3 regions of the Allobosea sp. P4_E12 genome follow, and region 2 is predicted to be linked to each of the others. Evidence: riboswitches for the same ligand, from Rfam matches in the RefSeq annotation. Region 2 holds a riboswitch; each other region holds the start of a gene.
The links. Region 2 has a riboswitch for cobalamin ahead of metE (5-methyltetrahydropteroyltriglutamate--homocysteine S-methyltransferase). Riboswitches for the same ligand answer to the same signal wherever they lie in the genome.
Positions count from the first base shown of each region.

Region 1: it holds a riboswitch for cobalamin, as region 2 does, so the genes downstream of both, AC1DW9_RS25240 (CbtB domain-containing protein) here and metE (5-methyltetrahydropteroyltriglutamate--homocysteine S-methyltransferase) in region 2, are expected to answer to the same signal.
Region 3: it holds a riboswitch for cobalamin, as region 2 does, so the genes downstream of both, AC1DW9_RS11400 (TonB-dependent receptor plug domain-containing protein) here and metE (5-methyltetrahydropteroyltriglutamate--homocysteine S-methyltransferase) in region 2, are expected to answer to the same signal.

Region 1 covers NZ_JBFUIY010000023.1:43,989-46,240, reverse strand. Annotated here, with positions in the region: gene AC1DW9_RS25250 (DUF1636 family protein) at 1-143, opposite strand, end outside; gene AC1DW9_RS25245 (CbtA family protein) at 193-933, opposite strand; gene AC1DW9_RS25240 (CbtB domain-containing protein) at 946-1,176, opposite strand; cobalamin riboswitch at 1,164-1,346, opposite strand; gene cobU (bifunctional adenosylcobinamide kinase/adenosylcobinamide-phosphate guanylyltransferase) at 1,487-2,011, shown strand; gene cobO (cob(I)yrinic acid a,c-diamide adenosyltransferase) at 2,025-2,252, shown strand, end outside.
Region 2 covers NZ_JBFUIY010000002.1:28,871-31,122, reverse strand. Annotated here, with positions in the region: gene AC1DW9_RS02260 (TonB-dependent hemoglobin/transferrin/lactoferrin family receptor) at 1-867, opposite strand, end outside; cobalamin riboswitch at 1,163-1,387, shown strand; gene metE (5-methyltetrahydropteroyltriglutamate--homocysteine S-methyltransferase) at 1,497-2,252, shown strand, end outside.
Region 3 covers NZ_JBFUIY010000007.1:204,488-206,739, reverse strand. Annotated here, with positions in the region: gene AC1DW9_RS11410 (heavy metal translocating P-type ATPase) at 1-445, shown strand, start outside; gene ccoS (cbb3-type cytochrome oxidase assembly protein CcoS) at 442-618, shown strand; cobalamin riboswitch at 636-836, shown strand; gene AC1DW9_RS11400 (TonB-dependent receptor plug domain-containing protein) at 957-2,252, shown strand, end outside.

The DNA.
Region 1 (2,252 bases), on a different contig from region 2:
GGAAGCGTCCCGCCGTCGCGCGCGATGCGTTCGCGCAGCGCCTCGGCAAAACCCAGTCCGGGCTGGTCGTAACCCTCCGGCAGGTCCGCCCGCGCGCGCCGGCAGGCGACGCAGACGAAAATGGTGACATCGCCTTCGGGCATAGGCCGGTTCCTTTGCTTCCGGCGCGATCCCGGGGGATCGCGCTCAGCGTCAGGCCTTGGCCGGGGCTGCGGCACGGCGCGTCGCCCAGGGCCAGAGCACGCCGACGGCAAAGCCGGTAGCGAGCCAGAGGGCAGCCTGGAGCGCGAGCGAGAGCGCGGCGAAATGCGCTGCGATTTCGGCCGGGACCTTGCTCTCCGGGGCGGCGGGATGTGGTGCGCCGATCAGATGCGGGACGAGCATGGCAAGCACGGCAAGTGCCCGCAGCCAGCTCGCCTCCGTCCGCAGGAAGACCCAGAGGCCGCCGGCGGTGACGAGCGCGGTGGCGATCCACCAGGTCTGGCGGTGGAGCAGTTCGGCTGACGCGCTGCCGGGCAATTCCGGTGCGAGCCCGGTCGCCGGCACGAGGCCGAAGGCCAGGAAGCCGCAAGCCGCCCAGATCAGTGCGGTCCGTTCAGTGATGGCATCGCCCGCTGCGATCATGCCGCCGAGCAGCAGGGCGGCAAAGCCGATCGCGGTCGCAATGGTGACGATGGTGGTGAAGGCCGTGCGCTGCAAGCCGTCCTGTGGCTTCCACTCGGCGTGGTCGGCTGCGTCGGCGCCGCCATGGGCAAGGACGATCCTGGCATCGCCGGTGAAGCTGGCGTGCTGAAGCTCGGCTGCGCGCAACGCCGTCTCAAAGGTTTCCGCCTTGAGGATCAGCGGCGTGGTGGTGACATGCTGGAGTGCTGCGACCAGGAGCCCAGCAAGAAGCCCGGCCAGAAGACTGACCGTGAGAACACGATTGACCATGTTGCCTTTCCCTCAGTGGCAGGGAAAGGCGAGGGTGTGGCGCGTGTCGTGGGCTGCGTTGTGAACGCTGGTCGAATGGGCGAAGCCGACGGTGAAGATCAGGGCTGCGCCGAGTGCCAGGGCAGCTGCGACAGCCTTGACGCGCTCGGATGCGCTGGCCTGGGTGGTGATCGAAGCCGTATTCGTCGTCATCTCGGTCTCCTTGGCCACCCCGCCGGCAGCCCGCTGGATTGCATCACTCATCGACGGCAGGTCTCCTGGCTCGCGGGTCCGGATCTCTCGCCGCCTTCCCGGGACAATCCCAGTGGCCGATGGCGCGAAACTCGCCGCTTACAGTTGCGGGGGCAGCCGCGGTATCGCACCGCGTTCCCTTTTCACCTCCTTGCAGAGGCACCGTCGGGGATGATCATTAGCCATCTGCACGGTGCTGTGCAATGCAGCGATCGTGATTGCGAGCGCAGTGAAGCGATGTGATCTCTGATGGCCTGTCCCGGCTTGTTTCGCTTCGCTCGCCAGGTCCGTTCCTTAGGCTGATCTTCCCTGGGTTGAGATTTTGGCAGTGGCAGCGATCCTTTCCCCTCTTACCCTCGTTCTGGGCGGCGCCCGCTCCGGCAAGAGCCGCCATGCCGAGGCCCTGATCGAGATGGTGCCGGCGCCCTGGATCTATCTCGCCACGGCGCAGGCCTATGACGATGAGATGCGCGCCCGGATTGCCGAGCACCGCGCCCGCCGGTCGCAGGATTGGATGACCATCGATGCGCCGCTGGCCCTGGCGCAGGCGATCCGCGCGGTTCCCGCGGGGCAACCTGCCCTGGTGGACTGCCTGACGCTCTGGCTGACCAACGTGATACTGGCAGAGCAGGATGTGGCGGCTGCAAGCCGGGAACTGGTCGAGGCCTGCGTTTCGGCACGTGGCCCGGTGGTCCTGGTTTCCAACGAGGTCGGGCTCGGTATCGTGCCCGAGAATGCGCTCGCCCGACGGTTCCGCGACGAGGCGGGGCGGTTGCACCAGATGCTTGCGGCGCGGGCCGACCGGGTGATCTTCATGGTCGCCGGTCTGCCGATGCAGGTGAAATGAGCAGGAGGTTCCGATGACGATCGATGCTGACGAGGCCGCCCGCCACAAGGCCAAGATGGAAAAGCGCAAGGCGGTGCAGGATGCCGAGGTCGCCGCCAAGACGATCGAAAAGGGACTCCTGATCGTCAATACGGGGCCAGGCAAGGGCAAGTCGACCGCCGCCTTCGGATTGATCCTGCGGGCTCTCGGCCATGACTGGCGCGTCGGGGTGGTGCAGTTCATCAAGGGCGCCTGGGCGACA
Region 2 (2,252 bases):
TACCTTTGAGCTGTTGTCGAAATACTCTCCGGTCAGCTTGAACGTATGGTCTGTCGTCGGCGAGAAGACGATCTTGCCGAAGGCGTTCCAAACCGTGCTGTCGAGCGGGTTCAGCGTGTCGCAGCCGAGATAGCGCAGGCTCGGCACGGGGCAGCCCCAGCGGCCGCCATCGGCCCGGGCACGGCTGAGTTTGGCCTCCTCCGCCGTCTTCTGGCTCAGGCCGACAATGGCCTCGAGGGCAGGGGTGAGCCTGAAGGCCGCAATGCCGGTCTTGGTGAAGGAGCGGTCGAAACTGTCATACCCGGCATCGAGACGTACGGCATACGGCTTGTCCTTGCCTTTCAGCAGGTCCTGGGGATCGAGCGTACGATAGGCGACGATGCCGCCCAGAGCATCGGCGCCCCAGAGCACGGAGCCCGGGCCACGCACGATCTCGACGCTCTTCAGGAAGGGCATCTCGACAAAGTTGCGATTGCCATCAGTGATGCGCTCGATCACACGCGATCCATCGACCTGCATCTGGACGCGGTTGCCGCCGACCCCCCGGATCGTGAAGCCATCGAGGTTGCCGAACGGGTCGGTGCCGCTGGTGAGGCGGTTGACGCTGACGCCCGGCTGGTAGCGGACGAGGTCCTGCATGTCGCGCGTCATGCGCTCGTCGAGTTCCTGCCGTGAGATAACGTTCACGACGCCGGGAACATCGAGAACCTGCTTTTCACCGCGTGTCGCCGTGACCGTAATCTGGTCGAGCGTGAACGCCGGTGACGCACTGCCGCCATCTGCGATCGCTTGAGAGTAACAAATCGTGCTTTGAAGGATTGTAAAAAGGAAAGTGGCTGAAAAATATGGTTTTGATTTGTTCTTCATTGGAAGATCCCAGTCCATTTGCGGGTGGATGTAGTCCGCTGGTACTAGGATTCGCAATTGTAAATTTGACACAGTGTTTTCTGATGTACTTTTGTAGTGAATTACATGCAATCTATAATAGATATAGATTCTAATTATTCTACTTTAGCAATTGCGCGGGGAACTGCTTGCGCCGCATCGCCTGCGCGCGACCAGGGTACACCCCGCCGTCGGGGGCAGCGTCAGTCGGCGCAGATAGCGACATGGAGACATAAAGATGTCTTTATATTCCCATTGACTGCGGCGAGCATTTGGACCTAGGTTGGGGTGTCGTGGTTCTCTGGGTCTGTTTGCCCGGAGCTAAGAGGGAAGCCGGTGCGTCGAGGTCGCTATTGACCTGGGCAAGGCCGGCGCTGCCCCCGCAACTGTAAGCGGTGAGCCGCTGTCCAAGATGTGTCACTGAGGCCGGCAAGGTCTCGGGAAGGCCGGACAGCAGCGATGACCCGTGAGCCAGGAGACCTGCCTCGACGAACTGAACGTCCTCGGGCGGGGTGTCCCGGTGGAGCGCTTTGCGATTGCGCAGGCTCTTCGCCGGCGGAATCCTGGACGCGTCCGCTTTGGCCTTTGCTCCCAACTTCTGGGGTAAGCCTATGTCATCTTCACTTCCTGTCGCGACCCTTGGGACGCCGCGCATTGGTCCGCGCCGCGAACTCAAACTCGCTCTCGAAAGCTATTGGTCGGGCAAGTCGACCGAAAGGGACCTGCTCGACACCGCCGCCGCATTGCGCGCCGCCAACTGGGCCCGCCAGAAGGCACGCGGCGTCACCGTCATCCCGTCGAACGACTTTTCGTTCTACGATCAGGTGCTGGACATCAGCGTGATGGTCGGCGCGATTCCCGAGATCTATGGCTGGAAGGGTGGTCCGGTCGGGCTGGCGACCTATTTCGCCATGGCGCGAGGTGCGCAAAGCGAGACCGAGCCGCACACCTCCTGCGGCCATGCCCACCACGACCACGAGCATTCCCACGGCGCCCCGGCGCAGGAAATGACCAAGTGGTTCGACACCAACTACCACTACATGGTGCCCGAATTCGCGACCGGACAGCGCTTCGCACTGTCCTCGCTCAAGGCGGTCGACGAGTATCGTGAGGCCAAGTCACTCGGCTACGACACCCGCCCCGTTCTGCTTGGGCCGGTCACCTATCTGAAACTCGGCAAGAGCAAGGACGCCAGCCTCGATCCGCTCTCGCTGCTCGGCGAGTTGCTGCCGGTCTATATCGATGTGCTGCGCCGCCTTTCCGCCAATGGTGCCGAATGGGTCCAGATCGACGAGCCTTGTCTGGTGCTCGATCTCGACGAGGCCGCCCGCGACGCCCTGCGCCGGACCTATGCCACCATCGCCCAT
Region 3 (2,252 bases), on a different contig from region 2:
CCTCGGTATCACGGAGGCCGAAGCCGGCCTGCGTCCCGACGAGAAGCTCAAGGCGCTCGACCGGCTCAGCGCCAAGGGGCGCAAGGTGCTGATGATCGGCGACGGGCTCAACGACGCTCCGGCCCTTGCCAAGGCCCATGTTTCGATCTCGCCGATCAGCGCGACCGACCTGGCGCAGGCCTCGGCCGACATTGTCTTCATCGGCGACAGCTTGATGCCGGTCGCCGACAGCCTGCGCATCGCCCGCAGGGCGCGCAACCTCATGCTGGAAAACCTCTGGTTTGCGGTGCTGTACAATGCCGTCGCGGTGCCGATTGCCGTCGCGGGCTTCGCGACGCCGCTCGTCGCAGCCGTCGCGATGTCGGGCTCGTCACTGGTGGTCACGCTCAACGCGCTGCGCGCGGGACGCGGCCTGCCGCGGCAGAATACGGGAGTGGCGTCATGAATATCCTGGTGATCCTGTTCCCCCTGGCACTCGGTCTCGGACTGCTGGGGTTGGCGGCCTTCTTCTGGTGCATGCGCACCGGCCAGTTCAGCGATCTCGAGGGACCGAGCTGGCGCATTTTGAGGGATGACGACCTGCGTTCGCCTGGGGACACCCGCACCAACGATCATTGACGCAGCGGCCGTTCCGGCCTTACCTCGCCAGCGACGGTTCCCTTAGGGGATCAAAAGGGAATGCGGTGCGGATGGTTCGCCATTCAATGCCGTGGCTGCCCCCGCAACTGTAAGCGGCGAGCCTTTCGCCACACGCCACTGGGGCCCTCGGACCTGGGAAGGCGGCGACAAGGCACCGACCCGCGAGCCAGGAGACCTGCCGTCAGCCGTGGTCACACGCGAACACGTTCGGACGGGGTGTTTCGATCGCTTGTTGAACTGCACGCTGGCTAAGGGCAGCGGACGGGGCCTCGCGTTCGCGGTGACGTGCCACAGACGTCAACGCCCGAGGTTCCATCGTGATCCGTCCTCCCAAGGTTGCCCGGCGCAGCCGGCTGCTCATCACCCTGTCGCTCCTTGTCTCCGCCGGCTCCCTCCCCGCCAACCAGGCATCCGCCCAGTCAGCCACCGAATCGATTGCCCTCGACGAAATCGTCGTCAGCGCGACGACGCGACCCACGCCAGCGCGCGAGATCGCCAATTCCGTGACCGTCATCACTGCCGGTGATATCGAGCGCGAGCAGCGCCGGACCCTGCCGCAGGCGCTCGCCGCCGTTCCCGGCCTCAATATCGTGCAGACCGGCGGGCCGGGCGGGCTGACCTCGGTCTTCATCCGCGGCACCAACTCCAACCACGTCAAGGTATTGATCGACGGCATCGAGGCCAACGACCCGTCGACCCCGAACCGCTCCTTCGATTTCGGCTCGATGCTGACCGACGACATCGAGCGCATCGAAGTGCTACGCGGACCGCAAAGCGGCCTCTACGGCGCCAACGCGCTGGGCGGCGTCATCTCGATCACCACCAAGCGTGGCGAGGGTCCGCCGAAGCTCACGGCCCGAGCCGAGGCCGGCTCATACGGCACCTTCAACCAGTCGGTCGGCCTCAGCGGCGGCGATGACCGCTTCAACTACGCCCTCAGCATCGCCCATTTCAAATCGGATTCGACCCCGGTGACGCCTCCCGGGCTCGTGCCGTCGGGGCGCCGCGTCAACCCGAATTCCTACGACAATTGGACCTATTCGGCCCGGTTCGGCGTCGCGCTGTCCGATACGCTGTCGCTGAACTGGGTCGGCCGCCACACTGACGGCTACCTGCTCTTCACCGGCGATTCCGGCTTTCCGAGCACGCCCAGCAGCTTCCGCAGCAGCCAGGACTACAAGCAGGCCTTCACCCGCGGAGAGGTCGTCTGGGATCCGCTTGGTGGGCGCTTCGTCAATCGCTTCGGCCTGTCCTACAGCAATCAGGACCGCACCGGCCGCACGCCGAATGCGATTGGTATCCTCGGCCTGCCGACGGAGAATCTCGGCGAGCGCACCAAGGTCGACTGGCGCGGCGACCTTGAGCTGATGAAGGGGCAGACCCTGGTGATGGGTCTGCAATACGAGCGCGAACGGCTGGAAACCCGCGCGCTCACGGCATCCAACGGCAATACGGGCGCCTTTGCCGAACTCCAGTCGAATTTCGGCGACCGGCTCTTCATGGTCTCGAACATCCGCTACGACGATGACGAGACCTTTGGCGGCCACACGACCTACCGCTTCGCGCCAGCCTATATCGTGCCGGAAATCGAAACCAAGCTGAAGGGGAGCTAT